2 regions of the Mesorhizobium sp. M0701 genome follow, and region 2 is predicted to be linked to the other one. Evidence: predicted binding sites of a transcription regulator. Region 2 holds the regulator's gene; the other holds the start of a gene.
The links. The regulator PhoB, encoded in region 2, activates phosphate uptake and scavenging genes when phosphate is short. The targets are predictions, from matches to a motif close to TGTCATNNANCTGTCAT.
Positions count from the first base shown of each region.

Region 1: NKI24_RS03790 (RNA degradosome polyphosphate kinase) is a predicted target of PhoB. The motif match lies at 6,437-6,453, and genes of this name have one in related genera.

Region 1 is NZ_JAMYPO010000002.1:306,898-322,862, reverse strand. It holds gene fumC (class II fumarate hydratase) at 1-842, shown strand, start outside; gene NKI24_RS03810 (DoxX family protein) at 971-1,405, shown strand; gene NKI24_RS03805 (DoxX family protein) at 1,525-1,938, shown strand; gene NKI24_RS03800 (hypothetical protein) at 1,956-2,582, opposite strand; gene ppx (exopolyphosphatase) at 2,631-4,163, opposite strand; gene NKI24_RS03790 (RNA degradosome polyphosphate kinase) at 4,163-6,364, opposite strand; gene NKI24_RS03785 (zinc-finger domain-containing protein) at 6,514-6,759, shown strand; gene NKI24_RS03780 (FAD-dependent monooxygenase) at 6,779-8,011, shown strand; gene NKI24_RS03775 (TIGR02117 family protein) at 8,021-8,692, opposite strand; gene NKI24_RS03770 (metal-sensing transcriptional repressor) at 8,797-9,060, shown strand; partial or broken gene NKI24_RS03765 (cation diffusion facilitator family transporter) at 9,066-10,076, shown strand; gene NKI24_RS03760 (multicopper oxidase domain-containing protein) at 10,102-12,018, opposite strand; gene NKI24_RS03755 (multicopper oxidase family protein) at 12,683-14,113, shown strand; gene NKI24_RS03750 (YqaA family protein) at 14,127-14,564, shown strand; gene NKI24_RS03745 (amino acid ABC transporter ATP-binding protein) at 14,691-15,440, opposite strand; gene NKI24_RS03740 (amino acid ABC transporter permease) at 15,511-15,965, opposite strand, start outside.
Region 2 is NZ_JAMYPO010000009.1:18,853-34,817, forward strand. It holds gene NKI24_RS11280 (adenylate/guanylate cyclase domain-containing protein) at 1-1,029, opposite strand, end outside; gene NKI24_RS11285 (SRPBCC family protein) at 1,146-1,586, shown strand; gene NKI24_RS11290 (VOC family protein) at 2,005-2,586, shown strand; gene NKI24_RS11295 (glutathione S-transferase family protein) at 2,614-3,477, shown strand; gene tolA (cell envelope integrity protein TolA) at 3,876-4,241, shown strand; gene NKI24_RS11305 (hypothetical protein) at 4,379-4,594, opposite strand; gene NKI24_RS11310 (DUF2865 domain-containing protein) at 4,928-5,899, shown strand; gene NKI24_RS11315 (hypothetical protein) at 5,983-6,336, opposite strand; gene pstS (phosphate ABC transporter substrate-binding protein PstS) at 6,989-8,050, shown strand; gene pstC (phosphate ABC transporter permease subunit PstC) at 8,110-9,099, shown strand; gene pstA (phosphate ABC transporter permease PstA) at 9,103-9,954, shown strand; gene pstB (phosphate ABC transporter ATP-binding protein PstB) at 9,951-10,754, shown strand; gene phoU (phosphate signaling complex protein PhoU) at 10,787-11,494, shown strand; gene phoB (phosphate regulon transcriptional regulator PhoB) at 11,511-12,200, shown strand; gene NKI24_RS11350 (ROK family protein) at 12,210-13,454, opposite strand; gene xylF (D-xylose ABC transporter substrate-binding protein) at 13,741-14,781, shown strand; gene NKI24_RS11360 (sugar ABC transporter permease) at 14,924-15,965, shown strand, end outside.

The DNA.
Region 1 (15,965 bases), on a different contig from region 2:
TCGGCCGCACCCACACGCAGGACGCGACGCCGCTGACGCTCGGCCAGGAATTCTCGGGCTACGCGGCGCAGGTCGCCTCGTCGGTCAAGCGCATCGAAATGACCCTGCCCGGCCTGCAGGAGCTGGCACAGGGCGGCACCGCGGTCGGCACCGGTCTCAACGCTCCGGTCGGTTTTGCCGAAAAGGTGGCGGCGCGCATCGCCGCGATCACCGGCATCGATTTCGTCACCGCGCCGAACAAGTTCGAGGCGCTGGCCGCCCATGATTCCATGGTCTTCTCGCACGGCGCCATCAATGCCTGCGCGGCGGCTCTGTTCAAGATCGCCAACGACATCCGCCTGCTCGGCTCCGGCCCGCGTTCGGGCCTCGGTGAATTGTCGCTGCCGGAAAACGAACCGGGCTCGTCGATCATGCCGGGCAAGGTCAACCCGACCCAGTGCGAAGCGATGACGCAGGTTTGCGTGCAGGTGTTCGGCAACAACGCGGCGATCAGCTTCGCCGGCAGCCAGGGCCATTTCGAGCTCAACGTCTACAATCCGCTGATGGCCTATTGTTTCCTGCAGTCGGTACAGCTGCTGGCCGACGCTTCCGTGTCGTTCACCGACAATTGCGTCGTCGGCATCGAGGCCCGCGAAGACAACATCAAGGCAGCACTCGACCGTTCGCTGATGCTGGTGACGGCGCTTGCGCCGACGATCGGCTATGACAACGCCGCCAAGATCGCCAAGGCGGCGCACAAGAACGGCACCACGCTGCGCCAGGAAGCGCTGGCCACCGGGCTGGTCAGCGAAGCCGATTATGAGCGGCTGGTGCGGCCGGAGGACATGACGCACCCAGGGTAAGTTGATCGCGAAAACGTTACCTGAGTGAACAATCCGTAACCAATCTGACGTCTTTGGTGAACAGTCGGACTGCGCTAAGTGGACGGGTATCCCAAGCCGTTTGGCCAAACCCTTCTGGAGAGTTACGCATGTCCACCAACACGTCCACCAATACTTCGTTTGCCGGTTCCGGCACCGCCTCCGGCGCCTCGGGCACGATCCTGCTCGGCCGCATCCTGCTTTCGGTCATCTTCCTGCTTTCCGGTTTCGGCAAGCTGACGGCGATTGCCGGCACGGCCGGCTATTTCGGCAGCCTCGGCCTGCCGCTGCCGATGGTGACCGCCATTGTCGTCGGCCTTATCGAACTGCTTGGCGGCCTGGCCATCCTCGTCGGTTTCCAGACCCGGATCGTCGGCTGGGTAATGGCGATCTTCACCGTCGCCACCGCGCTGGTCGCCCACACCGGCTGGGCCGATCAGATGCAGATGATCAATTTCATGAAGAACCTCGGCATCGCCGGCGGCTTCCTCGTACTCGCCTCCTCGGGTCCAGGCGCGTATTCGATCGACGCCAAGCGCGGCTGAAGCGGCCCAGCATTTCCTGAACAAAGGGGCGCGGAATTTTCCGCGCCCCTTTTTCGTTGTCGGTTTATATCCGCTGGCTGGAACTCTGCTAGGATCAGCCGCCGATATGGGAGGAGACCATGCCTCGCAATGCGCTGCTCTTGCTGTCCCGGCTGCTGCTCGCCGCGCTGTTCGTGCCGTCCGGCTTCCATGCGCTTGCCGACATCGCCGGCACATCAGGCTATTTCGCCGGCCTCGGCCTGCCGCTGCCGACGCTGGTGGCTTGGGCGACAGGCCTGTTCGAGCTGATCGCCGGACTGCTCATCCTCGTCGGCCTCAAGACGCCGATCGTGGCGCTCCTGCTTGCCGCGTTCTGCATCGCGGCGGGCTTCATCGGCCACTATGGCCAGGGTGGCGACGATCCGACGCTGACCTTCATGCATTCACAGATGCTGATGAAGGACATCGCCATATCAGGCGGTTTTCTGGCGCTGGCAATGGCCAGCGCCGGGGCGTACTCGATCGACAGCAGAATGCTTGGAGCCCGCGCCTGAGCGCCACCCGCACCTGTCTACTTGGTGTCTAGGAAGACGAAATTTGCGAGGCGACTTATATTGACGGGCACCGACGCAAAACCGCGGAACCCCATCTCCCCCACTCCCACATACAGACAGAGCTGTTTCTTCTTTACCGCCATTGCCACCCACTCGGATCCAAAATCGTTTGGGTCCTTGACGTAATTTCGAAGATTGCTGTCAATGGCGACGTACACATAACCATCTGATTGAATCAGTTCTTGTCTCTTCACGTATGGTAACAGATCGACTCGACCAAAAATGGGCTTGATCGATCCGCCAATGGTCTGAGCCCTGTCGGAAAGAGCTTGGTCAATACCTCTTGAACATGGCTCGAGCCTTGAAAACAAATCGCTCTTCGACAGCGATTTCATAAATTTGAGAACGTCCGTGCTTGGCTTGAATACAAAGTAATTTATACGCTCCCCGTTCTGGGGTGTTCTCAACATCCTATGAAAATTGAACGGCATTCTGACGCCCATCCCTTTGGGATAATGTCGATCCAGATCGAACGTCCCCTTGGCCACGACGGACAGGGTGTACAGCGTCTGGGCACTGGCGGTGCCCGCGAAGAGGACGAAGATCCCCGCAACCAACAGCTGAAGAACCTGCCTGGATTTCACGGCGTTTCCCTTCTTTCCTCAACGGTCGCGACGCGACAGCGCGGGCGTCTATTTGACAGACATGCTAGGCCCGCCCTCGACCGCCAGCACCAGCCGGCGATTGGTGACCCTTGCCAGTTGTGCCAGCCGGCCGGCGGGGCGCTCACCGTAAAGATCGGCCAGCGCTGCCGGCAGCACCAGCGCCAGCACGCCATTGCCGCGGTTTTCCCATTTCAGTCGCGGCATGACGCCGGGCATTGCCGCGCTCAGCAAATAGACGACGCGCAGCAGCGCGGCCAGCACACGGGCCCGTTCGAGATAGCGCGGTGTCGCCAGCCCGCGGATTTCCGGAGCGGCTTCATTGAACACGCCCTCGTGGCGAAACAGGCTGACAAGCGCCAGGAAGGCGCGGCCGGGATGATCGACGCCGATGAAGGAGGCGTGGGCGATGATGTTGAGCGATTGCTTGCCGCGATATTCGGGATGGGCACGCCAGCCGATATCGGCGAGCAGGCAGGCGGCGTGGCGGTAGCGCGCCTCATCCCTGGTCTCGTCGATGCCGAAGGCGGCGAACGCCTTGCCGGTCCACTCGACAAGCTCATGCGCGTGGTCGACCGAGCGCGAGCGCAGGCGGGCAAGCTCTTCCGCCGCCGAGATCAGCGGATCGGCTTTCTGCTCGGCCTTGTCGAGCAGCGAATAGAGAAAGCCCTCGCGCACGCCCAGCGCCGACACGATGATCTTCGACGGCTGCATCGCCGCCATGATCTCCTGCAGCACGATGGCGCCATAGGGCAGCAGCGAACGGCGGTTCTTGGAGATGCCCTCGATGCCTTTGATCTTGTCGATCTCGGCCTTGGCGACCTGCCGGAGGAAGTTCGCGGCGCTTTCGATGCCGATCTCGTAATGGTGCATGACGCCGAGCGGGTAGTTGGTCATTTCCATGTGCAGCCGGGCGAGGTTTCGCCAGGTGCCGCCGACCGTGTAGAACGCCCTGCCCTGCCCGCCCTTCAGCAATTTCGCCCGCGCCAGTTGCTCGCGCGTGATCCTTGCCGCCTGGGTCAGCGAGTTCTTCGCCATGTCCTGCAGGCGCAAGCCGCCCAACGGCAGCGTGATGCCGTCACCGATCGTCTCACCATCGATGTCGATCAGTTCGAGGCTGCCGCCGCCAAGGTCGCCGGCAATGCCGTTGGCCGGGTGGAAACCGGAGATGACGCCGAGCGCCGAAGAATGGGCTTCCTCGCGGCCGCTCAGCACCTGGATCTCGGTCTTGAGCACATCCTCGGCGCGGTGGATGAAGTCGGGGCCGTTGATGGCCTCGCGAGCGGCGGCGGTCGCCAGCACATATATGCGCTCGGCGCCGGCCTGGTCGGAGAGCGCGCGGAAGCGGCGGAACTCTTCCATCGAGCGCGTCACCGCCTCGGGATCGAGCTTTCCGGTCGAAACGATGCCGCGGCCGAGGCCGGCCAGCATCTTTTCGTTGAACAGCAAGGTCGGCGAACGCGCCAGCCCCTCATAGATGACAAGACGGATCGAATTCGACCCGATATCGATAATGGACAGCGGTCGGCGGTCCTGAAGCCGGCCCTGGGATGCTGAAATCATCAGCCCGTCGCTGCGTTCTGTTTCTTGCGGCGCTTGAACTGCGCGATGCGCTTGGGCGCATGCGACTTCAACGCATCGCCCCGTCCGGACAGGCTCGGATTGGTCATGAAATATTCCTGCGCGTTGAACGGTTCCTCGCCCTCCTCCAGCACGACGCGCCGGGAGGTTCCGTCAGCCAATACGTCGAAACTTTGCTGGTTGTCCATGATGTTGCCGAGCATGATCTGGCCGAGCACCTGTTCGTGCACAGTTGGATTGGTGATCGGCACCATGGTCTCGACACGGCGGTCGAGATTGCGCGGCATCAGATCGGCTGAGGAGATGTAGACGATCGCCCCGTCCGAGGGCAGGCCGTGACCGTTGCCGAAGCAATAGATGCGGCTGTGCTCGAGGAAGCGGCCGACGATCGATTTCACCCTTATGTTCTCCGACAGGCCGGGCACCTGCGGCCTCAGGCAGCAGATGCCGCGCACGACGAGATCGATCTCGACGCCGGCGCGGCTGGCATCATAGAGGGCATCGATGATGATCGGGTCGACCAACGCGTTCATCTTCATCCAGATGCGGGCGGGCCTGCCCTCCAGCGCGTGACTGATCTCGTCCGAAATGTGCTTGAGGATGCGGTCGCGCAGCGTGAACGGCGATATGGCCAGCCGCATCTGCTCGGCCGGCTCGGCATAGCCGGTGATGAAGTTGAACAGCTGGGCGACATCGCGCGCGATCGTCGGGGCGGTGGTGAAGAAGGACAGGTCGGTGTAGATGCGCGCGGTGACCGGGTGGTAGTTGCCGGTGCCGAGATGCACGTAATTGCGCAGCCTGCCATCCTCGCGCCGCACGACCAGCGACATTTTCGAATGGGTCTTCAGTTCGAGGAAGCCGAAGACGACCTGGACGCCGGCGCGCTCGAGGTCGCGGGCCCAGCGGATGTTGGCCTCCTCGTCGAAGCGCGCCTTGAGCTCGACCAGCGCGGTCACCGACTTGCCGGCCTCGGCGGCGTCGACCAGAGCGCGCACGATCGGGCTGTCGTTGGAGGTGCGATAGAGCGTCTGCTTGATCGCCACCACTTCCGGATCGGCCATTGCCTGGCGCAGGAACTGCACCACGACGTCGAAGGATTCGTAGGGGTGGTGGACGATGATGTCCTTCTCGCGGATCGCCGCAAAACAATCGCCGCCATGCTCGCGGATGCGCTCGGGGAAGCGCGGATTGTAGGGCGTGAACTTCAGATCGTCGCGGGCGACGGCGACGATCTCCGAGATCTGGCTGAGCGCCAGCGGACCGGTGAGCACGCTGATGCGGCTTGCCGAAACGCCAAGCTCCCCGGCGACGAAGTCGCGCAGTTCGGGCGGCATCAGCCGGTCGAATTCGATCCGGATAACCGAGCCGCGGCGCCGCCGCTTCAGCGCCGTCTCGAACAGGCGCACCAGATCCTCGGATTCTTCCTCGACCTCGATATCGCTGTCGCGGATGATGCGGAACGTGCCGGAACCCTTGACCTCGTAGCCCGGGAACAGCTTGCCGATATAAAGACCGACCGCCTCCTCGAGCGGGATGAAGCGGACATGGCGCTTGCGATCCGGCAAACGGATGAAGCGCCTCAGCGCCACCGGCAGGCGCAGAAGCGCGCTCATTTCCTCGCCGTTCTTGCGATGGCGCAATTGCAGCGCCATCGAGAAGCCGAGATTGGGAATGAACGGGAACGGATGCGCCGGATCGATCGACAACGGTGTCAGCACCGGAAATACCTGCTCCTGGAAATGGTCCTCGAGCCAGATCTTCTCGTCCTTGCTCAGCGCATCGCGGGTGATGCTCTCGATGCCTTCCTTGTCGAGCAGCAGCATCAGCGCCGAAAGGCTTTTCTGCTGGTCCTCCTGCAGGCGCTCGACCTCGCGCAGCAATTGTTCGAGCTGCTGCTCGGGCGTGCGCCCATCCGGGCTCTTCAGCACGATGCCCTCGCGCACCTGGCCGGCAAGACCCGCAACGCGGACCATGAAGAACTCGTCGAGGTTGGCGGCCGATATCGACAGGAAGCGAACACGCTCGAGCAGCGGATGATTGGCGTTCAGCGACTCTTCGAGCACGCGCCGGTTGAATTGCAGCCAGGAAAACTCGCGGTTGACGAAGCGGTCGGGATTGCCGCCTTCGCGGCTCGCCGCCTCGACGGTGATGAATTCGTTCTGCACCGGCTTCAGTTCGTTCATGGTTTCCGCTCTTCCCACACCGTTCGACGACCATAGCCTTAACCGGCTTAACTTATCCTCTGACAGGCTTTTGCGACAGTTTCATTTCATCGATCTTGCAAAGAGACGGGTTATGATCCAGATGCAATCGACAAGATCAGGAGACGACGATGGCAGGCGGTTCCATTCCCCATTTCCAGAACGATGCGGGCTATCCGGCAATCGACATCGGCGTCAAGGAATTCATGTGCACCGGCGCCAATCCGCCTTTCGACCACCCCCATGTATTTCTCGACATGGGCGACGACAATGAAAAAGTCTGCCCGTATTGTTCGACGCTCTATCGCTATTCGCCGAAGCTGAAGGCGTTGGAAACGCAGCCGCCGGGCTGCCTCTATCTCGACCAGGCCGCCTGATTCTTCCGCGACAAGCCTGATGCAGGAAACGCAGTCCCGGCAGGTGGTCATCGCCGGGGCGGGCGTCGCCGGGCTGACCGCGGCACTGGCCTTCGCCGAGCGCGGCTATCGGATAAAACTGTTCGAACAGGCGCAGCACCTCGAGGCTGCCGGCGCCGGTATCCAGCTTTCGCCCAACGCGACGCGCATCCTACGGCAGCTCGGCGTACTCGATCGGCTGCTGGCGACGGCGGTGCGGCCGGAGGCGGTCGTGCTCAAGGATGCCGCCACGCTGCGCAAGCTGGCGCGCGTACCGCTTGGCCAGGCGGCCGAAACGCGCTGGGGAGCGCCCTATCTCGTTGCCCACCGCGCGGATCTGCAGTCAGCGCTGATACAGCGAGTTTCGGAGCAGCCCGGTATCGATCTGATCGCCGGCGCGCGGGTGACCGACATCGCAGCCGGATCGAAAGGTGTTACCGTCACTGCATCGGCTGATGGCGACACGGTCGAGGCTGGCTGTCTGCTGATCGGCGCCGATGGCGTCTGGTCGTCGGTGCGAGAAACGCTTGCCCGCAACGCAGCCGATTTCCGGAGAAGCCGGTTTTCGGGCGAGCTTGCCTGGCGCGCCACGGTGGCCGCCGACAGCCCCGCCGGACAAGCCTTCAGGGTGATCGGTGCGCCCGATTGCGTTACCGCATTCCTCTATCCAGGCTTTCATATGGTCGCCTATCCGGTCAGCCGTGGCACGGTCTTCAACCTCGCGGCCTTCACCAAGGGCGAGCGCATCGCCGAGAGCTGGTCGGGGCATGCCGATCCCGCCATCCTCGCCAGCGCCATGCGCGGTACCGCGCCGGCGCTGGTTCGCCTGGCGAACGAGGCGGCGCCGTGGACGGCATGGCCGATCCACATTGTCGAGCAGCGGCGGTGGACGACGCCGGAAGGCATCGCGCTGATCGGCGATGCGGCGCACGCGATGACGCCGTTTGCCGCACAGGGCGCGGCGATGGCGATCGAGGACGCGGCGACGCTTGCCGGCTTCGTTGCGGCCTCCACAGCCGATCTTGAGGGGGCGCTTGCCGCCTGGGAACAGGCGCGGCGGCCGCGCGTCGCCCAGGTCGCCCGCCGCGGCGCCGTCAATCGCCTCGCCTGGCATGCGGCCGGGCCGGTGGCGATGGCCCGCAACCTGTTCCTGGCGATGCGCTCGCCCGAAAAACTCGCCGCCGATCTCGACTGGCTCTATGGCTGGCGGGCGTTGGACGCTCGGCGGTCCTAAGTCGCCTTGTCAATTGTAAAGCCGCATCGACAGGCCGAGCGAGGCCGGCAGCGGATTCCACCAGCCGGTGCGCAGCCCGGCCGTGCGCAATGCCGCCGCCGTCCAGGTGTTGCAGCCGATCAGCGCGTTGAAATGACCATTGGCTTCGAAGAACCGATCGAAGCGGGAATAGGCCGCACTCTCGATCGGGATGGCCCCGTTCGGCCCCTGCCGGAAGCTTGCCGCAATGTAATCGAGCAGCGCCGTAAACCGCTCCTCGCCGATGTCGAAGCCAGCGACGTCGCGATGCGGCTCGGCGATGTCGACGGAAATGTCGACATGCATTGCCGAGGCATCGACCGTCAGCGCCTTCATCACCGGCACCGCCTTCAGCTCCGACCAGGTCGGCGTCTCCAGATAGAAGGCGCGGCCGCCCCAGCCGAAGACGATGTAGCGGACCTCCGCCATGTCTGCTGGAATGCCGGCATTGACCAGGAAATGGAAGCGCCGGCGCACATCGTCGTCGACCGGGATGGCGATGTCGGTGTGGATCGGATTTTGCAGCACCAGGATACGGTGGCTTGTGCCGATCGGATCGGCAACGGCCGCCGGCCAGAGCGGGCGCGGCAGCAGCGTGCCCAGCGCCACCGCAAGGACTGCTGCAACGACCAGCAGGCCAAGAAAACGGGCAAGCTTCTTCATGGGAAAGGCATAGAACAAGCAATGCTCACGGTGAAGCCCCTCCGAAAGTTGCACAGCTGACTTAGAGCTTGACGCGTATCCTCCCCGGGAGGATATGCTCAAGCATGTCAGATCACCTCCACGCCTCGCATCCTTCCATCGTAAAGCGCCTGAAGCGCGCGCAAGGCCACCTTGCGGCGGTGCTGGCGATGATCGAGGCGCATCGCCCTTGCGTTGACCTGGCGCAGCAGCTTCATGCCGTCGAAAGGGCCATCAGCAGCGCCAAGCGCGAGCTGATCAACGATCACATCGAGCATTGCCTGACGGACAGCGTCGAAACCGGCGGCAACTCGCTGGCGGAACTCAAGCAGCTGGCGAAATATCTATGAATGCCATCGTAGTCCGCATTCTGGACTGGCTCGGGTTCGGCTCGCACGCCGCACATCATCACGGCGGTCACGGTCCGCACGGTCACAGCCATGGCGTCATCGACGCGACAATTGCCACCACCGACCGGGGCATCTGGGCAATCAAATGGTCGTTCGTGATCCTGGCCATCACCGCGGCGTTGCAGATGGTCGTGGTTGCGTTGTCGGGGAGCGTGGCATTGCTGGCCGACACGATCCATAACATCGGCGATGCGACCACGGCGATCCCGCTATGGATTGCATTCGTGCTGGCGCGGCGCAAGCCGTCGCGGATCTTCACCTATGGCTTGGGCCGGGTCGAGGATCTGGCCGGCATCATCATCGTGCTCATCATCCTGTTCAGCGCTGTAGTCGCTGCCTACCAAGCCATCGACAGGCTGATCAATCCACAAGTGGTGACACACCTCGGCTGGCTGACTGCGGCGGGCATTGTCGGCTTCCTCGGCAACGAGGCGGTTGCCGTGTTCCGTATCCGCGTCGGTCGCGAAATCAACAGCGCGGCACTGATTGCCGACGGCTACCACGCCCGCACAGATGGACTTACCAGCCTTGCCGTGGTCATCGGAGCCGTCGGCGTTTGGTTCGGCTTTTCCTTGGCCGATCCGATCGTCGGTCTGCTGATCACGATTGCGATCTTCGGTATCGTCTGGCAATCGGCCCGCTCGGTGCTGACCCGCATGCTGGATGGAATCGAACCCGGTGTGATGGACGAAATCCGACATGCCGCCGAGCATGTTCCGGGCACGCGCATTGTCGATGCCAAGGCGCGCTGGATCGGTCATAGATTGCACGCCGACATCGCAATTGCCGCGGACGAAACCCTGCCGCTGTCGGAAGCGAACAAGATCGCCGCAGCGGTGAAGGACGAACTATCCCAGCATATGCCGGCCCTGGCTGAGGCGAATGTGCGGTTTTCAACGGAACGTGGAGAGAACGACCATCCTCACGAGCACACGCATGACCACGGCCACATGCACTGACGCTCCTTTTAGACGGCTACGGTCAGGTGACATCGATCACGACCATCAGTCCGCCGCCGCCCTTCTCCTCGACATTGTTGTTCGTGGTGTGATGCGGGATGTGGCAATGGATCAGCCATTTGCCCGGACGCTGCGCCTTCCAGATCACGTCGTAGCGCTGACCCGGCCCGACGTTGATCGTATCGGCAAGGAAACGACCCGAAGCGGGGACCGTCTCGCCGTCGCGGGCAACGACCTCGAACGGTCCGCCATGGATATGCATCGGATGGATGAAGCCGTTGTTGGTGCCGATGAACCGCACCTTGAGCGTGTCGCCGACCTTCATCGGGATCGTCTCGGTCGAGGGATAGGCCTTGCCGTTGATGGTGAAGAAATTCGGCATGCCGCCGTCCATCGGCATCGACGGGTAGGTCAGCCCTTCCCGCACCAGCCATTCCTGAAGCTGGATGACGTAATCATGGTCGGCCGCGACCTCGTCGGCGGGATTGGCGGGATCGATGATCAGCGCACCGTAGAGGCCGAGCGCCTGGGTCCGGTCCGGCTTGGCATGGGGGTGGTAGAAATAGGTTCCGTGCTGGGTTGCGGTGAATTCGTATGAATAGGATTGGCCGGGCTCGATCGGCGCCTGGGTGATCTCGGCCGGCCCATCCATCTGGTTCGGCAGGATCAAGCCATGCCAATGCACCGTCGTTTCCTCAGGCAGGCCGTTGGTGACGTTGATCCTGACCCGATCGCCCTGGCGAATGTGAATTCGCGGGCCGGGAATCTGGCCATTATACGCATAGGCGTCGACCGCGACGTCCGGCAGGATCTGCCAGCGGACCACTGAAGGCCTGAGCTCGAACACCTTGATGCCATTCTCTATCCGAAACGGCAGTTCCTGGTCGCCCCTTGCCGTCAGGCCATAAGAGGCGGCCACGAGGCGTGGATCGGTAGCGGCCATGTCGCGCATCGTATCAGCCGGCGTGTCGCGATCCATGATCATGCCTCGCGGCATGATCACCCCGCCGACGTCGCGTGCCGACAGCGTCAGGTTCAGCCAGTTCGCCGGCGCGATCATGCCGATGGCGAGCGCCAGCAGGGAGACGGCACCCAGGGCAGCCACCTGCGGCGTTGTGGCATCTGTCTCCATGTGATGGCCGCCGCCTTTGCCTTTGTGGGAAGCTATATCGTGGCGCTGTCCGCGATGGCCACTGGCGTCGGCCTGCTGCATTTGCATCTGCGCATGTTGCCTCGTTGCAGGCTGCTCTCGACCATCGATGCCGGCTGCCTGCGCGCGCTGTGTCATCAGCCCATGCTTCAGCCCCCGGGCGACCAGCCAGACATTGGCCGGGTAGGCAAGCGCAAAGCCGGCGATGACGCCGATCGACATCACGCCCCAGAACAACAGCTCCGTCGGTTCCATCGCGCGCATGTCGCGGCCCATCATCAGGAAGCTCATGACCGGCGCCATGCCGGCCATCATGAAGTTCATGGAGATGAACTCGGGCAGGAAGCTCTTGCGTACGTTTTCCCAATAGGTGCCGCCCATCATCGATTTCATGAACAGCGACTGGAAGATGAACAGGCCGAAGGCAAAGCCGGCGAGATATTCGACGATCAGGTCGATCCACATCGGCAGGCCGAGCGCCGCCGTGACGGCGGCGGCAAGAATGATGCCGGTGGCATCGCCGGCGACGCAGTGGATGGTGGAGCCGACGCCCTGCTTCCAGAGCGGCCGGGTGAACACATCATGCTCGCCCGGCCGTGGCTCCTTGTCCGCGAGCACATAAAGCAGCAAGCCGAGCGGACCCATATAGAGGGTGACCAGGATGAAGCCCCATTTCATCACCACCGGCTCGGGATTGTTGCGATATTGGTCGAAGCCGACATAAAGCGTCGAAGCCAGCGCCAGCGCGAACCAGACGACGAGGAAATAATCGATCGGTTGGATGAGCATCAGGATGAACCCTTGACCTATCGCCGCACTCGCCCACTCGGCTTGTTATACAACTCCTAATGGCAACAAACGCGGCTGGCGCGCTTATGATCCGCGCCGACCGTACGCTGTTCAGGCAGGCCAATTTTCGTTGTAACCGACTGATCTGATGACGCCTGCCCGCAGTTCATTTCCGGAACTGTCAGTCTTATCATTGCGGCTCTCCTCTAGTGGGGTTGTCATGGGGCTTCCCATCACAGGAAGGTCAAGGGCTTTTGAGCCAGCTCAAATCATCGCTGTGGTGCCGAAGCAGCGCTCGAAATTTGCCCCTTGACCTTCCCGTGATGGGAACCTTTATCGTGTCGCAGTTACCCAGTTGGAGCTGCAAACCCATGAACGCTGTCGCTCATAACCCCAGCCGAGCCTGTTTCCGCTCCCGCGATTCAGATTGGGATCGAGGGCATGACCTCCGCCTCCTGTGTCGCCCGCTTGAAAGGCGCTGAAGACGGCGGCATGACGTGACCGAGGCTAGTGTCAACCTGGCTACGGAGCGTGCCACGTGAGTTACACCGCGTGCCGACGCGCGTGACCTTAATCTCGGAGACAACACATGGATCGACGCTGTTTTCTGGCGGCAGGCGTTGCCACGGTTCTCGCCAGCCCGCGCGCCATCGCCCAGATGAAGATGGACGAGATGCCCGGCATGGATATGGGGCACGCGGGCCACGACATGGGCGCGGCACCAAAAAGCGCGACCATGCTGCCTGAGGGCCAGGCGTTGCGCGAGTTGCCGCTGCTAGCCAATGAAGCCAATGCGCCCCGCCTGTTCAGAGCAAACCTCACGGCTGAACCCGCCATGGTTCGCTTTGCAGAAGGGCTCGACACGCCAATCCTTGGATACAATGGTATGAGCCCGGGGCCATTGATCGAGGTGACTGAAGGCGACCGTGTCGAGATTGCATTCACGAACCGAATTCCTGAAGAGACGAGCACCATCCATTGGCATGGCATGCCGGTTCCAGCTGACCAGGATGGCAATCCTATGGACCCCGTTGCGACGGGCACGGAGCGCACCTACAGCTTCGAACTGCCCGAAGGAAGCGCGGGGTCGTACTGGTATCATCCGCATCCGCACGGCAAGACGGCCGAGCAGGTCTATCGCGGACTTGCCGGCGCGTTCGTGGTCAAGCCGAAGGCGGACCCGATCCCGGCCGAGTATGGCGACACTGTGCTGATGTTCACAGACCTTCGCCTTGCCGCCGACGGCACCATGCCGGACAACACCATGGTCGATTTGATGAACGGGCGCGTCGGCGATCACGTGCTGGTCAATGGACAAAAAAATCCCGCGCTATCGGTTCCGTTTGGAACAAAGCGGCGATTTCGGTTCTACAACGCGACTAACGCGCGCTTTTTGCGGCTCTCCTTCGACGGCGCACCCATGACAATCATCGGCACCGATGGCGGTCTGCTGGAGGCGCCGGTGGCAGCCAAGGATGTCCTGCTCAGCCCGGCGGAACGCCTTGAACTGATCGTCTCGTTTGAGAAGCGCGGCCCTGTCACCCTGAACACGCTCGACTACGATCGCGGCTGGATGGGCGCAGGCCGCCCCGCCGATGCAGGCCTGACATTGCTTACGGTCAATGTTTTGGACACGCCTGCAGAGACGTTTCCTCCGCTGCCGGAAAAGCTTCGACCAATTGCGCAACTTGGCACCCCTGCCGTCAGCCGGCGTTTCGTGTTCACCGAAACGACGACGATGAGCGCGACGGATATGCAGATGGGCTTCCTGATCAACGGCGCGGCGTTCGACATGGGCCGCATCGACGTGGTGTCGAAAACAGGACAGGTCGAGCTCTGGGAAATCGTCAACAAGGCCGACATGGACCATCCGTTCCATGTTCACGGGACGCAGTTCCAAGTGGTCGAGCACGAACGTGGTGGGCAGGTCTCGAAACCGGCCTATCTCGCCTGGAAGGACACGGTCAACGTGGCGCGCGGCGAAACGATGCGGCTTTTGCTGCGCCAGGATCGCCCCGGGCGGAGGATGTATCATTGCCACATCCTGGAGCACGAGCAGCTCGGCATGATGGGCGTCGTCGACGTGCAGGCCTAGCCGGTCGCTCGACGTGGCTGCACTGGCAATCTATGGCGCCCTGTTCACCAGCGCATTCCTAGCCGCAACCATCTTGCCGGTCTCGTCGGAAGTTGTGCTCGCCGGCTTGATCGCCGGCGGCCGTGGCGATCCGGTGCTACTGCTTGCGGTCGCCACAATCGGCAACACGCTCGGCTCGGTGGTGAACTGGACGCTGGGGCGTGGCATCGATACGCTGCAATCTAGGCGATGGTTTCCCATCACCCGTGAACGATACCAGCGGGCCAGCCGGAGCTTTCGCCGCTTTGGCGCGTGGCTGCTCCTATTCGCCTGGCTGCCGGTCGTCGGGGACGCCTTCACTGTCGCGGCAGGCGCGGCCCGCATGCATCTCGGCATATTCGTGATGCTTGTCGCATTGGGCAAGGCTGCACGATATGCGGCAATCGTCGCAGGATTGTGGGTGCTAAGATAATTGCTGATGCTCGCCATCGACCAAAGGGCAGATCCTCCCGAGCATCACCGCTCGTCGAATACGCGTAAGGCCCGAGCAAGACAGAGAGCCCGGTCCGCCGGTCTTGTCCCGAACCGGCGTACAGGATCAGTGCAGGATCTGCGACAGGAACAGTTTCGTGCGTTCATGGCGCGGGTGGTCGAAGAACTCGGCCGGCGTGTTCTGCTCGACGATCTGACCCTGATCCATAAAGATCACCCGGTTGGCGACTTTGCGCGCAAAGCCCATCTCGTGGGTGACGCAGAGCATGGTCATGCCTTCCTCGGCCAGCCCGACCATCGTCTCCAGCACTTCCTTGATCATTTCCGGATCGAGAGCCGAAGTCGGCTCGTCGAACAGCATGATGCGCGGGTTCATGCACAGCGAGCGGGCGATCGCCACGCGCTGTTGCTGGCCGCCGGAAAGCTGGCCGGGATATTTGTTGGCCTGTTCCGGAATCTTGACGCGCGTGAGGAAATGCATGGCGATTTCCTCGGCCTGCTTCCTCGGCATCTTGCGCACCCAGATCGGCGCCAGCGTGCAATTCTCCAGGATGGTCAGATGCGGAAACAGGTTGAAATGCTGGAACACCATGCCGACCTCGCGGCGCACCTCGTCGATCTTCTTCAGATCGTTGGTCAGTTCCTTGCCGTCGACTATGATCTTGCCCTTCTGGTGTTCCTCCAGTCGGTTGATGCAGCGGATCATCGTCGATTTGCCGGAGCCCGACGGGCCGCAGATGACGATGCGCTCGCCGCGCATCACCTTTAGATTGATGTCCTTCAGCACGTGGAATTCGCCGTACCATTTGTGCATGGCAATGATGTCGATGGCGACATCGGTGGTGGAAATGTGCATCTTGGCGGCATTGACCTTGATCTCTTCCGCGCTGACGGCGTTTTCTATGGCCATGACAAGGTCCCCTTTTTTAGCGTTTGTGGCCGGTGTCGAGACGGCGTTCCGTGTACATTGAATAGCGCGACATGCCGAAACAGAACAGCCAGAAGATGAAGGCCGCGAACACCAGGCCGGATCTGGCCGTCTGCGGCGTCGCCCAATTGGCGTCGGAGAAGTTCTGCTTGACGATGCCGAGGAGGTCGAACATCGAGATGACGATGACCAGGCTGGTGTCCTTGAACATGCCGATGAAGGTGTTGACGATGCCGGGAATGACCAGCTTCAGCGCCTGCGGCATGACGACCAGACCCATCTTCTGCCAGTAGCTGAGGCCGAGCGAATCGGCGCCCTCATACTGGCCTTTGGGGATCGCCTGCAGGCCGCCGCGCACCACTTCGGCCATGTAGGCGGCGGCAAACAGCGACACGCCGATCAGCGCGCGCAGGAACTTGTCGAAGCTGACGCCGGCCGGCAGGAACAGCGGCA
Region 2 (15,965 bases):
TCCTCCGAGCGGATGACTGCCCATGGCGATCATCCGCTCGGTAGTTTCTGCCTCGAACACTGTCGACGCGAGCACCGTCCGTCCCAACGGCTTGCACAGCCCTTCGATGCGGCTGACAAGATTTACAGCCTTGCCGATCGCGGTGAAGTCCAACCTGCCGGCAGTGCCGATATTCCCCCAGAGTATCTCGCCGACATGCAGGCCAATGCCATATCCGAGCTCAGGGCCGCCATTGCGGCGCCGAGTTTGGTTGAGATGATCTATCCCGGCGCGCGTGGCCTTCACGGCGCGTACCGCAGCGTCACATGCGGCATTTGCATCGCGCTCGCCAATCGGGAAAATCGCGAGGACGCCATCACCTATAAACTTGAGAACCTCACCACCAAATGCGTGCACCGCGCCGGCGACGCAATCGAACCAGGCATCAAGTACCAATACGATCTCGTCTGCATCATGAACCTCGGATAGATCGGTGAAACCTCGAAGGTCCGCGCACAGAAGCGCAGCCCGTATCGTCTCTCCCTTTAATCGACGAGAATGACCGTTGAGCACATGTGCTGCACTGCGCTTTCCCAAATATGCTTCGAGCAATGCGCGTTTCGCGGACCGTTCTGCGAGTGCGGTCATCGGAGCCGCAGCAAACCGGGAGATTTGCCGCAGCAGCTCTGACTGCGCCTCATCCGGAGTATGATCGAACGCCCACACCAAAGTCGGTGCGACACCGCCCGCTCGCTCGTCGAACACGATCGCCCGCGTTGTGCCAAGCCACTCCCGCAGCACGAGCCGGGGATCGGCATTCTGGCGGTCGGCGCCTATCCCCAAACCCTCGACCACTTCACCCCCAGACGCTCGCCAGAGCCAGATACGGCGTGAAATGATTGGGTCGGGAGCATCCTGCGCCAGCGCGCCGGCGATGATCGGCAAGCCGTCTTCCAGCAAATGCGTTGAGAGCTGCAATAGAAGTCGCCCACCGTCGCCAATATGCGCGGCGTCGTCCAGAAGGAATGAAAGCGACTTTGCGAGAAGCATCGGTAGAAGGTCACTCGGCTCCGGCTTATGCTTACGCCTCGAACATCTTCTTGCAACTCCCCATATTCGCTTCAATCATGCACGGCATTCGATGCGGATGTGACCTGGAGTGAGCGATGGCGGAATCGGTTTACACAGAAATTGAGGTCGCCGCGCCACAAGCGACCGTGTTCGCGCTTTTGACGGATCCGGACCAGATCGTGCGATGGATCGGGACCGAAGCGAATTTGGATGCATCGCCGGGCGGTCTGTTCCTCGTCAATGTCGGTGGTCGCCATATGGCGCGCGGTGAGTTCACCGAGGTGATCCCGGTCCACCGTCTTGCCTACAGTTTTGGCTGGGAAGACAACGAGACAGTGCCGCCCGGCTCCAGCCATGTCGAGATCGACCTGATCGCGAGGGATGCGGGGACACTGATCCGCTTCACGCACAGCGGACTGCCGAACGCAAAGGAGCGTGACAGCCACCGAAGGGGATGGGAGCACTACCTCTCAAGGCTGAAGATCACTGCCGATGGGGGACATGTCGATCCCGATGTGCCGATGAAGAATATGTGATTTTCATCTAAGGGCCACGGATGCCCGTAATCCGAACCAGGCGCGGCATGCGTCAACGAGGCCCCTTTGACCTGCCGTCGCCAAACCGGCCGCTCGGGAAACCCAGCGACCTGCGGGCCGCCGCACCATTACAGCTGCCGGCGACGGATCGTTTCAGCGAGCTCGGCGAAGGCGTCCGCGATCCCGGTGCCGCTCTTGGCGCCTGCGTGGAGTTCTTGAAACTCAGCGCTTCTGGCGCAACGTCTCGGATTGAATTAGCATCCGTTCATCAAAGCTCCGGCCGCACTCCTGCAGGATGCGGAATGCGGAGCGCAGGCGAGCGAGGCCGGGCGCGGTCACATGCCGGGCGCCGATCCAAGCGCGACTGGGCATCCGAACTTCCGTTCGGCGGCAAGACGGCGTGGCCGGGAGGAGTCAGATGCAAAAACTACAATCGCAAGGCGTCCATCACATCACGCTGGTCGGCGCCGGACGTCAGACCTCGATCGATTTCTGGGAGGGCGTGCTCGGCATGCCTTTCATCTTCGAGCAGCCCAACCTCGACAAGCCAAGCGAAAGCCATCTCTATTTCGATCCGGGCGACGGCCGGCTGATCACCGTCTTCACCGACGAGAGCCGCACGCCGGTCAAGCGGCGCACGCCGACCGATACGGGCTGCGTCCATCACATCGCTTTCGCGGTGTCGCGCGTCACCTTCTTGCAGGCGGTCGCCCGGCTCAACGAGCGTGAAATCAAGCACAGCGGCGTCAAGGATCGCGGTTTCATGGATTCGATCTACTTCGAGGATCCGCTCGGCCTGCTAATCGAGCTCGCCTCCTACCGTTTCGAGCCGCCGGCGGGCTTCACCCATGCCGACGTGCTGATGCAGGCGCACAAGATCCGCGTCGCGCGCGGCGATTACAACATCGCCGAAGTGCACCTTGCCGATGCGATCCAGGCGCTTGTCGAGCACTTGCGCGCAACCTTGTCGGAGGATCGCGCACCGAAAAATCCATACTGACGACACGCCAAACAAAGGGAGGACATAATGGCAAAGACAGCAACGAAGAGTGCGAAAAAGCCCGCCGCCAAGGCAGCCAAACCAGGAGCGAAGCCGGCGGCCAAAGCCGCCGCCAAGTCAGCGGCGAAAGTGGCAAAGCCGGCGACGAAGGTCTCCGGCAAAAAGCCCGCGAAGGTCAAGGCGAAGCCTGCGAAAAAGCCGGCGCTCACGCTCAGCATGCTGAAGCCCAGCGTCAACAATATGAGCGTTCGGGTGTTTGCACGCGCCGCCGGGCTCGATCATTCCGAAACCGACGTTTGGGGCCTCACGCGCTCGCCCGAATATATGGCGCGAAACCCGGCCCATCTTACGCCGATGATCGAGGACAAGGGCCTGCCGAGAGGTGTCTTGTGGGAAAGCTGCGCCATCATGCAGTATCTCGCCAACAAGCACGGGCTGGAGAAATTATATCCCAAGGCGCCGGCCAAGCGGGCAATGATCGACAGCGCCATGTTCTACCTGATCGGCACGCTCTACCCCTATGTGGCGCGCGCCACATATCCTGTACTGAATTTCCCGCAATATGCCGGCGAGGTCGGCCACAGCGACGCTCATCCCGACAAGAAGTCGGAAGCCCAGAAGGCCGCTATAGAAGCGATAGCCGAGCCGCTGGAGGTGTTTCACAGCTTCTTCAGGAACGGCAAGCCGTTCATCGGCGGCAAGAACCCGTCGATCGCCGACATCCGTTTGGCGGCGACGCTCGAGTTCCTCGCCGTCATCGACTACGCGCTGCCCCAATGGGCAAAAGACTATATGGCGGCGATCGAGAAGAAGCTCGGCAAGGCCTATGCCGACCCGGCCGCCGACGTGCGCGGCTATATCGCCTATGTGCGGTCGCAGGCCAACGCCTGAGGCACAAGCCAATAGCGGTCGTCCGCACGTCTGCAGGAGCCGGTAATGAACTGGGGATTTTCTTAATCTCCCCTGTTTGCACGATGTGGGGAGCTTAAGGTTTCGTTAACCTAAACCCTTTCTACTGAATCCACCTCCAGCCCGCGACCACGGATGTACTGGCGCGGATGGAAAGCAAAGGTCGGCTGCGCGCCGGCCTTTTGCTTATTTCAGCCCCTGTCGAAGTTGCGCCAGACGGCGTTTCACGACGCCTGCATGGCTGATGAAACGCGTCGCCGCCATCTTGTCATCGCCGCTGTCGGCCCTACCATCGAAGTTCGTCCCGTCCTCGAGGGCGGTTCAAGGACAGAGGCCCTGCCATGAAAAGCATTGCTGGAATGATGGTGATTGCAGGCGCCATGCTGGTGGGCGCAACCGGTCAATCGAATGCAGCGACGCTCAACACCATGCCCGAGGTCGGGGCTGCCATCCAGGCGTGCTGGACCCCTCCGGCGAATGCCGGGAATTCCACCGTCACCCTGAGCTTCAGCTTCAGGCGCGATGGCACGCTGATCGGCCGGCCCAAGCCGACCGCCATCCGCGTCGCCGGCGAGGAGAAGACGCGCCAAGCTTTTGTCGACGCGGCGGTCGCGGCCGTGGACCATTGCCTGCCGTTGAGCTTTTCACCGGCGCTGGCTCAAGGCATCCCGGGCAAGGTGTTCACTCTGCAATTCAACTCGCCCAAACAAGAACAGGTTGCACCGCGAGTGAAGGCTTCGCCTTGATCTTTTCCGACAACCGGATTCCACTTTTCGGGACCTAATGCATGTCGCGCAAAAGTGTGCAGCGGTTTTGCGACAACGACATGCATTAGACAAGAACCTAAGCGCGTCGCATGAGGCCCGGTCGACCGCGATGCGCTTTAGTGGCGCCTTCGTCTCGCCTCGACATGTCGCGCCAGTTCCGGCATCTCGAAGACATAGTCGCTCCAGGCCGATTCCGGTATCTGGCCGGCAAGATAGCACTCCAGCAAAAGCCCCTGCTCGTGGTCGAGTGGCCTCGGTGCGCGTTCATGGTCCAACCCAAGTGAATGGAACAGATTCCTGGTCAGGTCCGCGACAGTGAAGTGGATCGACATTTGCGGTCTCCTCCTTTGGCCGCTCAACGCCGATCCCAGGGCTAAGGTTTCAGCAACGGCCGGCCGGTAACGCCGGATTGATCGCGATGCCGAACCCGCCGCGCGTATCAAACTTCGCCGTGGCGGGCGTCCGCCGGCGTTGCTGCCGGTTCGTCTCAATCTTGAAATAAAAATGTAATATTGAATTTACACGAGTGGATCTAATACACTAGAGCTAAAGTCTCTGGTGGCGGTTTGATCTACTTCAATTAGGAAAGACTGATTTAGCTAGTACTTATCCATAGTCGACAAAGAAATCCTGTTCTCGGTGCAACAAGGATAATGGTCGTTCCAGTGACACGCTTCTGGCCCCTCACGGTTCTGATGCTGGTGTCGGCAATAGCCGTTGCGCTCGGCACATCCTTCTCCTACGCGGATAGCTGCGGTGCCATCAGGAGCCAATTGCTTTCGGCGGGGCGCAGCGGCGGGACCAGCCCCGAGCTTGCCCAACTGCGCCGGCAACTCGCCGCGATTCAAAAGCTTGAGAGACAACGCAGATGCACGGCGAAAACGGCCGGCTTCTTCTTCAATCCCTGCGCCGACCTGGTCAGCAGCAAGGCGGAGGTGCAACGGCAGATCGCCAGACTGTCGAATTCGAGCAGGGACACGTCCAGATTGAAGGCCAGGTTTGTCGCGCTGGGCTGCGCCGCCCCCGCTGCCAAGAAACAGCCGGCGCAGCAACGCACGGCACCCAAGGCCCAGTCCGCAGGCACAACAATTGGCGGCAATCGGATGCTGTTTTGCGTTCGCTTGTCGGACGGATATTTCTTCCCCGCGCCAAAATCGCAGTTCGCCAAGGGCGACGATCTGAAGGAAACGGTCGATCAGTGTCGCTACATCTGCGACGATGCCGGCGTCGACCTCTATACGCTGAGCGACGCCACTCGCGAGACCGAGGAGATGGTCGCGCTCGAGTCGGGAAAACCCTATGTGGAGCTACCTGCCGCGTTCCGGTACCGCGACGACGCGAACTTCAATGCCTGCGACGTCAAGCGCTATTACCGGCGCGTCGCCGAGCTCAGGGCACGAACCGTGACACCGGCCAACATGAGCAACGCCATCATTCCGTTGCCGACGGCAAAGCCGGATCTTGGCGTCGTCGCGGAAATTCCTGAATCCGGGATCGAAACTGCCGGTGCCGCTCTCGCAGGGGCAAAAACGCCGGTTTTCGAGGTGCCAGGGATTGCCCAGCATCAGTCGATCGAGAAAGCGATCGGCGCGCGGCCGGTGAGAGTGGTCGGGCCGGCCTTTTTCCCGGCGGACTGACCAGGGCGGGCGATGTTCCGAGACGGCTGGCCGGATAGCCGCTTCAAGGCCTGGAGCCGTACGCATCGACGGACGTCGGCTGGTTATTCGCAGACCATGCGGGCCCGTTTGCCGGGCTCGCTGACATTCTTGCAAGTTAGCGGCTTCGTCGGCTCCGGCGACAGCATGGGCGGGTTGTTGGTGATCCTCCTCCGAGGCGTTGCAACGGAAGCCGCGCTCCTGCGCACCGCCGGCCTTTTCGGCGTTTGCGGCGCCACTGGAAAGACGTCGGTCTCCAGTTGCGACTGTTCGGCTTGCGCCTGCGGCGAAGGCCTGTCCCAGAAACGGCGAACATCGAGCGGCTTGGGAATGATGACGGTGCCGTCATTGCTGCGCGCGCAGCCGCTTCCCAGAGGCAGCGCCAGGCACAGGAAGACAGGCAGAATCCGTCGAGACATCAGCAATACCCCTGCAAGCTTATAACGCTGCTTCGGCCTAACCGACAACCGGCGGAATAGGGCGAAGGGAGTAGATACCGTGAAGTAGAGTCGTCGCACTTCCAGTCGAAGGCGTTGCTCGAAGATCGAGCGCCGGGTCGGGCGCGGATGGAGGTCCAGCGCGAGTTAGAACCTTGCGATTCGTCAACGCTTCCAGCGTAAGGCCATGGTGCGATCGCACCATACCAAAGCTGCGCTCAGTGGCGACAATGGGATATTCGAAGTTCCGCTCCTCCAGTTACGGGCGGGAGCAGCGACCGCCGGCAAGAAACAGGGTCAGATTTACCCCAACGGACCTGTTTCGGCGATGGCGCGGCCATGACACGTTCTGGCTGCATGCAACGCGCTCCCGTCCGGCTTTTTTCTTTTAAAGCCGGTGGCTACGATCGCCGAGCAGACGATGCCGGCCGGAATTCACGCAAGCTGCTGATTCCAGCGGCAAACCGCGGCCCATGCCGACAAAGCCCGCGGCCGCTCCTTCTTAACCCGGCTGGGCGCCGTTACCGGAGCGACATGAAACTGTCATGCGACTGTAATAATCGGGGGCTATTGGCCTCAGCGGGCGCCGGAGGAATGGCGCCGAGAGACCATATTCCGAACAGGAGCAGGCCACATGAGACATTTCATCCGCTCGGCGGCCGTTGCGATTGCAATGGCTGCGGCGACGACCACCCTCACCCTGTCCGCCGCGCTCGCCGCGGACATCTCCGGCGCCGGCGCCACCTTCCCCTACCCGATCTATGCGAAGTGGGCCGACACCTACAAGAAAGACACCGGCGTTGGCCTTAACTACCAGTCGATCGGTTCCGGCGGCGGCATCAAGCAGATCAAAGCCAAGACCGTTACCTTCGGCGCTTCGGATGCGCCGCTCAAGGGCGACGAGCTTGAAGCGACCGGACTGGCTCAGTTCCCGATGGTGATGGGCGGCATCGTTCCCGTCGTCAATCTCGAAGGCATCAAGCCGGGCGAGTTGGTTCTCGACGGCCCGACGCTGGCCGACATCTTCCTCGGCAAGATCACGAGCTGGGATGACGAAGCGATCAAGAAGCTTAATCCGGACGTCAAGCTGCCTTCGCAGGCGATCGCGGTCGTTCACCGTTCCGATGGTTCGGGCACGACGTTCAACTTCACCTATTACCTCGGCGACGTCAGCGCGGACTGGAAAGAAAAGGTCGGCGTCGACAAGGCCGTGGAATGGCCGGTCGGCATCGGCGCCAAGGGCAATGAGGGCGTTGCCAACAACGTTTCCCAGACCGGCGGCGCGATCGGTTATGTCGAATATGCCTACGCCAAGCAGAACAAGCTCACCCACACCGATATGATCAACAAGGACGGCAAGAAGGTCGAGCCCGCCGCGGCGGCGTTCTCGGCGGCAGCGGCCAATGCCGACTGGAGCTCGCAGCCGGGCTATGGCGTCATCCTCGCCAACGAGCCGGGCGCCGAGTCCTGGCCGATGACGGCGGCAACGTGGATCCTGCTCTACAAGAAGCCGGATGATGCCGCGACCACCGGCGAAGCGCTCAAATTCTTCGCCTGGGCATACGACAAGGGCGACGAGATGGCCGGCGAACTGGACTACGTTCCGATGCCCGACAAGGTGGTTGAGAGCGTCAAGGCCATGTGGGCCAAGGAAGTCGTCGGCGACGACGGCAAGCCGCTCTACTCGGCTATGTAATCTCCTCCAGGGAGGGCGTCGATGGCGCCCTCCCTGTTGCCTTTAATCGCGAGGACCCAATGACCATCGCTTCCGATGCCATGCCATCATCTGCAGCAGCCCGGGCCAGGGAAGCTACGGTGCGGCGCTTCGCGCTCACAGATGCCATATTCCGCGGACTTACCCGCGCTTCCGCAATTCTTGTGCTGGTCATCCTCGGCGGTGTCGCGATCTCGCTGTTTGCCGGCTCATGGCAGGCGCTGTCGTCGTTCGGTTTTTCTTTCCTGACGACTGAGAGCTGGAATCCTGTTACGGAAAAATTTGGCGCACTGGCGCCGATCTACGGCACGCTGGTGACGGCGGCCATTGCCATCCTGATCGCGGTTCCGATCGGCATCGGCATTGCAATCTTTCTCACCGAGCTCTGCCCGCGCCCGCTCAGGCGCCCGATCGGCATAGCGGTCGAGCTGTTGGCCGGCATTCCTTCGATCATCTACGGCATCTGGGGCCTGTTCGTGTTCGCGCCATTCCTGCAGACGACGATACAGCCCTTCATCATCAACATCTTCCATGGCGTGCCGGGACTATCCAGCCTTTTCGCCGGCCCTCCTTACGGCATCGGCCTTCTGACCTCGGCGCTGATCCTCGCCATCATGGTGCTGCCCTTCATCACCTCGATCACCAAGGACGTCTTCGATACGGTGCCGGCGGTGCTGAAGGAATCGGCCTATGGCATCGGTTGCACGACCTGGGAAGTGACCCGGCGCGTGGTCATTCCCTATACCCGCATCGGCATCATGGGCGGCGTCATGCTTGGCCTCGGCAGGGCACTCGGCGAGACCATGGCGGTGACCTTCGTCATCGGCAACGCCCACCGCATCAGTGCCTCCCTGTTCGCGCCGGGCACGACGATCTCGGCGACCATCGCCAATGAATTCACCGAGGCCGACGGCGACCTCTACACCTCCTCGCTGGTTTCGCTTGGCCTGATCCTCTTCGTCATCACCTTCCTGATCCTTGCCGCCGCCCGCTATATGCTGATGCGGATCGACGCCCGTACGGGAGCCTGACCGATGTCGACATCCTCATCGCTCCACAGCCGCCGCAAAGCCAGGAATTCGGTGATGATGGCGCTTTGCGTCGTCGCCGCCGGCATCGGGCTTGCCTGGCTGGCGCTCATCCTCGGCGCACTGGTCTATAAGGGCACAGCCGGGCTTTCGTTCGCGGTCTTCACCGAGATGACACCACCACCGGGCGAGGCCGGCGGCCTGCTCAATGCCATCGCGGGCAGCCTGCTGATGACGATCATCGCCGTTGTCGTCGGCACGCCGATCGGCGTGCTGGCGGGAACCTACATGGCCGAGTATGGACGCTTTTCGCGCATCACCACCGTCGTCCGCTTCATCAACGACATCCTGTTGTCGGCGCCGTCGATCATCATCGGCTTGTTTGTCTATGAGCTGATGGTGCGGCCAATGGGACATTTCTCGGCCATTGCCGGCGCAGTTGCGCTTGCCATCCTGGTCATTCCGGTGGTCGTGCGCACCACTGAAGACATGCTCAGCCTAGTGCCGAACGCGTTGCGTGAAGCCGGTGCCGCGATCGGCGCGCCACGCTGGGTGGTGATCCGTTCGGTCGCCTACCGCGCCGCATTGTCCGGCATCGTCACCGGCATATTGCTGGCGATAGCACGCATTTCCGGCGAGACGGCGCCGCTGCTCTTCACCGCGCTCAACAACCAGTTCTGGAGCAGCAATATCAACGCGCCGATGGCCAGCCTGCCGGTGACCATCTTCCAGTTCGCTCTCAGCCCTTACGAGGAATGGCAGCAACTGGCGTGGACCGGCGCACTCATAATCACCCTGACGGTTCTGGGCTTGAGCATCCTCGCCCGCAGCCTTACCGGACGCAGAGAGGACAGATGACACAGATGTTGTCCCCAGACATGACGATGGCCGAAACGGTAGCCGAGAAGACGAAGATCGAGGTCAAGAACCTCAACTTCTACTACGGCCAGAGCAAGGCGCTGAAGGACATCAGCCTGTCGCTGCCCGAGCGCAGCGTCACGGCCTTCATCGGCCCTTCGGGTTGCGGGAAATCGACGCTGCTGCGTGTGTTCAACCGCATCTATGAGCTCTACCCAAAACAGACGGCCGAGGGCCAGGTGCTGCTCGACGGCAAGAACATTCTCGACCGGTCGCAGGATCTCAACCTCCTCAGGACCAAGATCGGCATGGTGTTCCAGAAGCCGACGCCGTTCCCGATGTCGATCTACGAGAACATCGCCTTCGGCGTCAGGCTCTACGAGAACCTCGGCAAGTCCGAGATGGACGGCCGCGTCGAACAGGCGTTGAAGCGCGCCGCGCTGTGGAGCGAGGTCAAGGACAAGCTCAACGCCAGCGGCTTGAGCCTGTCCGGCGGCCAGCAGCAGCGGCTCTGTATCGCCCGCACGGTGGCGGTGAAGCCGGAAGTCATTCTGCTCGACGAACCGGCTTCGGCCCTCGACCCGTTGTCGACCGCCAAGATCGAGGAACTGATCGACGAGTTGCAAGCCGACTACACGATCGTCATCGTCACCCACAACATGCAGCAGGCGGCGCGCGTGTCGCGCCAGACCGCCTTCATGTATCTGGGTGAGCTGGTCGAGTTCGACCGGACCGAGAAGATCTTCACGTCGCCCCGCGAGAAGCGCACGCAGGACTACATCACTGGCCGCTTCGGCTGAGCCGTTCCGATCATGCATATGAGGACAGGACCATGGGCGAACACACAGTCGCTTCTTTCGACGAGGATCTCGAGCAGATCAGCAAGCTGATCCGCGACATGGCCGACCTCGCCGGTTCGATGGTCGGCGGGGCGACCAAGGCCCTGTTGAATTCCGACAACGTGCTGGCGCAACGCGTCGTTTCCGACGACGCCATCATGGATGCGCGTCAACGCGAACTGGACGACCGCGCCATCACCCTCATCGCCAAACGCCAGCCGATGGCCCACGATCTTCGCCATGTGGTCGGAGCGATCCGCATGGCGGGCGACCTCGAACGCATCGGCGACCTTGCCAAGAATATCGCCAAGCGCGTGAGTGCGGTCGGCCTCAGCGCCACGCCGCGGGACCTGTCGCATTCCATCGACGCGATGGCGCAACTGGTTCTCATCCAGGTGCAGGGTGTCATCGAGGAATATGCTGCAGGCGATGCGGCCGCGTTGGCCAAGCTGCGTGCCGCCGACGAGCGCATCGACGTCAAATACACGTCCGTGTTCCGCGAGCTCTTGACCTACATGATGGAAGATCCGCGCAACATCACCGCTTGCACGCACCTGCTGTTCTGCGCCAAGAATCTGGAGCGGATCGGCGACCATGTCACCAACATCGCCGAAAATGCGTATTATGTGCTGACCGGCGAGCAATTGCCGGTCAATCGTCCGAAGCAGGACGAAACGACAATGTCCGCACCGGTGACATGATGGGGGTGCCCAGCCGATGATCGCACCACGCATAATGGTGGTGGAGGACGAGGAGCCGTTGGGTGTGCTGCTCCGCTACAATCTCGAATCCGAAGGCTACCAGGTCGAGGTGGTGACACGCGGCGACGAAGCCGAGATCCGTTTGCAGGAGAATGTGCCCGACCTTTTGGTGCTCGACTGGATGATACCAGCGGTTTCCGGCATCGAGCTCTGTCGTCGGTTGCGGGTGCGCCCCGAAACCGAGCGGCTGCCGATCATCATGCTGACCGCGCGCGGCGAGGAGAGCGACCGGGTGCGCGGTCTTTCGACCGGCGCCGACGACTATCTGGTCAAACCGTTTTCGACACCAGAATTCATGGCCAGGGTCAAGGCGCTGCTACGGCGCGCCAAGCCGGAAGTGCTGTCCAGCGTGCTGAAGGTCGGCGACATCGTGCTCGATCGCGAATCGCACAGGGTCTATCGCAAGAAGAGCGAAATCAGGCTCGGGCCGACCGAATTCCGGCTGCTCGAGTTCATGATGCGGCATCCGGGCCGTGTCTTCTCGCGCAGCCAGTTACTCGATAATGTCTGGGGCGAGACAATCTACATCGACGAACGCACCGTCGACGTGCATGTCGGGCGGCTGCGCAAAGCCGTCAACAACGGCCGGATGCCGGATGTCATCCGCACCATCCGCGGTGCCGGCTATGCGATCAGGGAAGATTGACCCGCCTGGTCATGCTACGTTCTTTCTGACGCTGGGCCTCATTTGCGCGCCCGGCGCGAAAATCTCCTGGTCGACGAAGCTTAACGCCCGCATCGCGCAGCCTTCGCGGATCAGCGGCAATTCGTTCGGCTCTGTATCGAAGGAGATCGAGCCTGAATGCTGGCCGCCGGCGGTCTGGGCGATTGCCTTCCGCAAGGCCGGCTCGATCAGATCGAAGGCGGCGGCACTGGCGCCGACCATCGCGACCGGTGCCGGATCGATCAGCGCGAACAGCGAGCCGAGACCGAAACCCAGCGCTTCGCCGGCCTTGCGGTAGGCCTCGCGTTCCGGCCCATCTTTCTCGCGCGCCCGGGCCGCCAGTGCTCGCATGTCGGCGTCGCTGACGTCGGCGACCGGTTCGCTGTCTTCGCTCATCTGCCTGGCGTTGCGCCAGATGGCGTAGTTGCCGGCATACGCCTCGATGCAGCCGCGCCGCCCGCAACGGCAGAGCGCGCCGCCCGGACGATGGATCATTTGGCCAAATTCGCCGCCCGAGGAATGCGTCCCGGTGAACAGTTCGCCCTTCAGCACCAGCCCCATGCCGATGCCATGCGAAAGCAGGATGGCGATGAAGTCGTCGCGATAGCGATCCGGATTGCGCCAGCGCAAAGCCACCGCCATCATGTTGCAGTCGTTCTCCACCGTTGCCGGGATGCCGAATTCGCCCTCCAGCATGTCGGCAAAGGCGATGTCGGTCTGCGGCGTGATCGGCGACCACAGCATGGCGCGTGCAGGGGAGTCGGTAATGCCCTGAATCGCCAGGGCGATGCGGGCGACACTGCGGACGTCAAGGTCTGGATCCTGCAGCCGGCGCCGGACGATGGCCATGCATTCACGGATCAGCTCGTCGCGCGGCATGGTCAGCGTGTCCAGCCGGCGCTGTTCCTCGGCGACCACCTGTCCCGTATAGTCGATAATGGCGGCCGACAGGAAATTCAGCGACAACACCACGGTCAGCACCGCCGCCGCTTCCGGATTGAGGGCGAGGCCGACCTGCGGACGACCGCGTTTCAACGAAACGGGCTCACTTGCCTTGCTCTCGGCGAGGATGCCTTCCCGTATCAGGTCGGAAGAGATCGCCGATATGGTCGAATGACTGAGGCCGGTGGTAGCTGCGATCTCAGTACGCGATGGCTGGCCGGCCCGGCGCACCGCCGAGATCACCATCGCCCGGTTGCGCCGGCGCAAATCGTCATGGCGGATTCCGACCGACATTGTTTTGCTTTCCTCCCGGTTGCCGCGGCCGCTCATGAACCGGAAGCCGTCGGTAATGTCCGACAAATAGTGTCGGATGCAGGCAAATAGTGTCAGATGCAGGTGGCGCTGTCATCGTTTATTCCGACGCTCGAAAAAACTCGCAGAGTCATCAAAATCCATCAGAATCGATGTTGACAGCAGCCGGAGATCGGGCCAGTATTTTTTCGAGGCTCGAAAAAATTAGAGCTTCTAAGCTGGTCTTTGAGCCAATTGGTCACGCCGTACGCGGCGCAGGGAGGATATGATGAAGAAATTCACGACCGCCATTCTGGCGGGTGTCGCCATGACGCTGGCGCTGGCGTCGGTGGCGCAGGCTAAAGACAAGGTCATCGGCGTTTCCTGGTCGAACTTCCAGGAAGAGCGCTGGAAGACCGACGAGGCCGCAATGAAGGCGGCCATCGAGGCCGCAGGCGACAAGTATATTTCCGCCGACGCACAGTCCAACCCCGGCAAGCAGCTCACCGACGTCGAGAGCCTGATCTCGCAGGGCGCCAACGCACTGATCATCCTGGCGCAGGACGCCTCGGCCATCGGGCCGGCCGTGCAGAAGGCACTGGACGAAGGCATCCCGGTCGTCGGCTATGACCGGCTGATCGAGAACAAGGACGTGTTCTATCTGACCTTCGACAACAAGGAAGTCGGCCGCATGCAGGCCCGCGAAGTCTTCAAGGTGAAGCCGGAAGGCAACTACGTCTTCATCAAGGGTTCGGGTTCCGATCCGAATGCCGATTTCCTGTTTGCCGGTTCGATGGAGGTGCTGAAGGAGGCCATCGACGGCGGCAAGATCAAGAATGTCGGCGAGGCCTATACGGACGGCTGGCTGCCGGCCAACGCTCAGAAGAACATGGAACAGTTCCTGACCGCCAACGACAACAAGGTCGATGCCGTGGTCGCCGCTAATGACGGCACTGCCGGCGGCGTCGTCGCCGCGCTGACGGCGCAAGGGCTGGCCGGATCGGTTCCGGTTTCGGGCCAGGACGGCGACCACGCCGCGCTGAACCGCATCGCGCTCGGCACACAGACCGTGTCGGTGTGGAAGGATGCGCGCGAGCTCGGCAAGAATGCCGCCGAGATCGCCTCGCAACTGGCCGACGGCAAGCAGATGACCGACATTGCCGGCGTGAAGGATTTCACCACGCCCGGCGGCAATACCGTCAAGTCGCTGTTCCTGACCCCGGTCGCCATCACCAAGGACAACCTCAACGTCGTCATCGACGCCGGCTGGATCAAGAAAGAAGAGGTCTGCGCCGGCGTGACGGCTGGCACTGTTCCAGTCTGCAACTGAGCCGACGATTCCGAGAAGTCCGAACGCCGCGGCCGCTCGCCGCGGCGTTTTTTCAACAAGAGTTGTTTTTCCGCTTCCGGCGGATAACTTCTAGGCTGCTTCCGGCATCCGCGGCAGACGGCAACCCGGCGGGAGAAACATCATGACCGACACGACGTCCAACACGCCGGTCGACAACACGGCAGACCGGGCACGGGAATCCGAGCTCGGCATCGTTGCCCGATTTCTCAAGGCAACCGAACTCGACACGCGCATGCTCGGCATGGTCGGCGCGCTGCTGGTCATCTGGGTCGGCCTGCATGTCATTTCTAGCGTACGGCTCGGCGTCAATCCGTTCGACTTCGACAGCCGGACCTTCCTGACGCCACGCAATCTCTGGAACCTGTCGGTGCAGACTTCGGCCGTGGCCATAATGGCCGCCGGAATGGTGCTGGTTATCGTCATGCGCAATATCGACCTGTCGGTCGGCTCCGCCGAAGGCCTGATCGGCGTGGTCATGGGTTTTGCGCAGGTGCATTTCCTGGTGCGAATGGTCGGTCTGCAATTAGGCAACCCCTGGATCTGGATCCTGGCACTGGCCATCGGCCTGGCGCTTGGCCTTCTGATCGGAGCGTTCCAGGGATACATCATCGCTTATCTCGAGGTGCCGGCCTTCATCGTGACGCTGGGCGGCCTTCTGGTCTGGCGGGGTGCCGCATGGTGGGTCGTCAGTGGGCAGACGATTGCGCCGCTGGATGCCACTTTCCAGCTGATGGGCGGCGGACCGACGGGTTCGATCGGCGCGCGATGGAGCTGGATCGTCGGAATTGTCGCGTGCCTGGCGGTTGTGTTCATGCTGCTCAACGGGCGGGTGCAGCGCAAGCGGTTCCGCTTCCCGTTACGCCCGATCTGGGCCGAGACGTTCCTCGGGGCCGTCACTTGCCTTGTCATCATGGGCGCCATATGGCTTGCCAATTCCTATCCTTGGCCGGTCGGCATCGTGAACAGATATGCGGCGGCCAACAATATAACCGTTCCCGAAGGCGGGCTGTTCATCGCCCATGGCATCGCCATACCCGTGCTGATGGCTGTAGCCGTAGGGCTGATCATGACCTTCATCGCCAAGCGTACCCGTTTCGGCCGCTATGTCTTCGCCATCGGCGGCAATCCGGAAGCAGCCAACCTTGCCGGTATCAACACGCGCT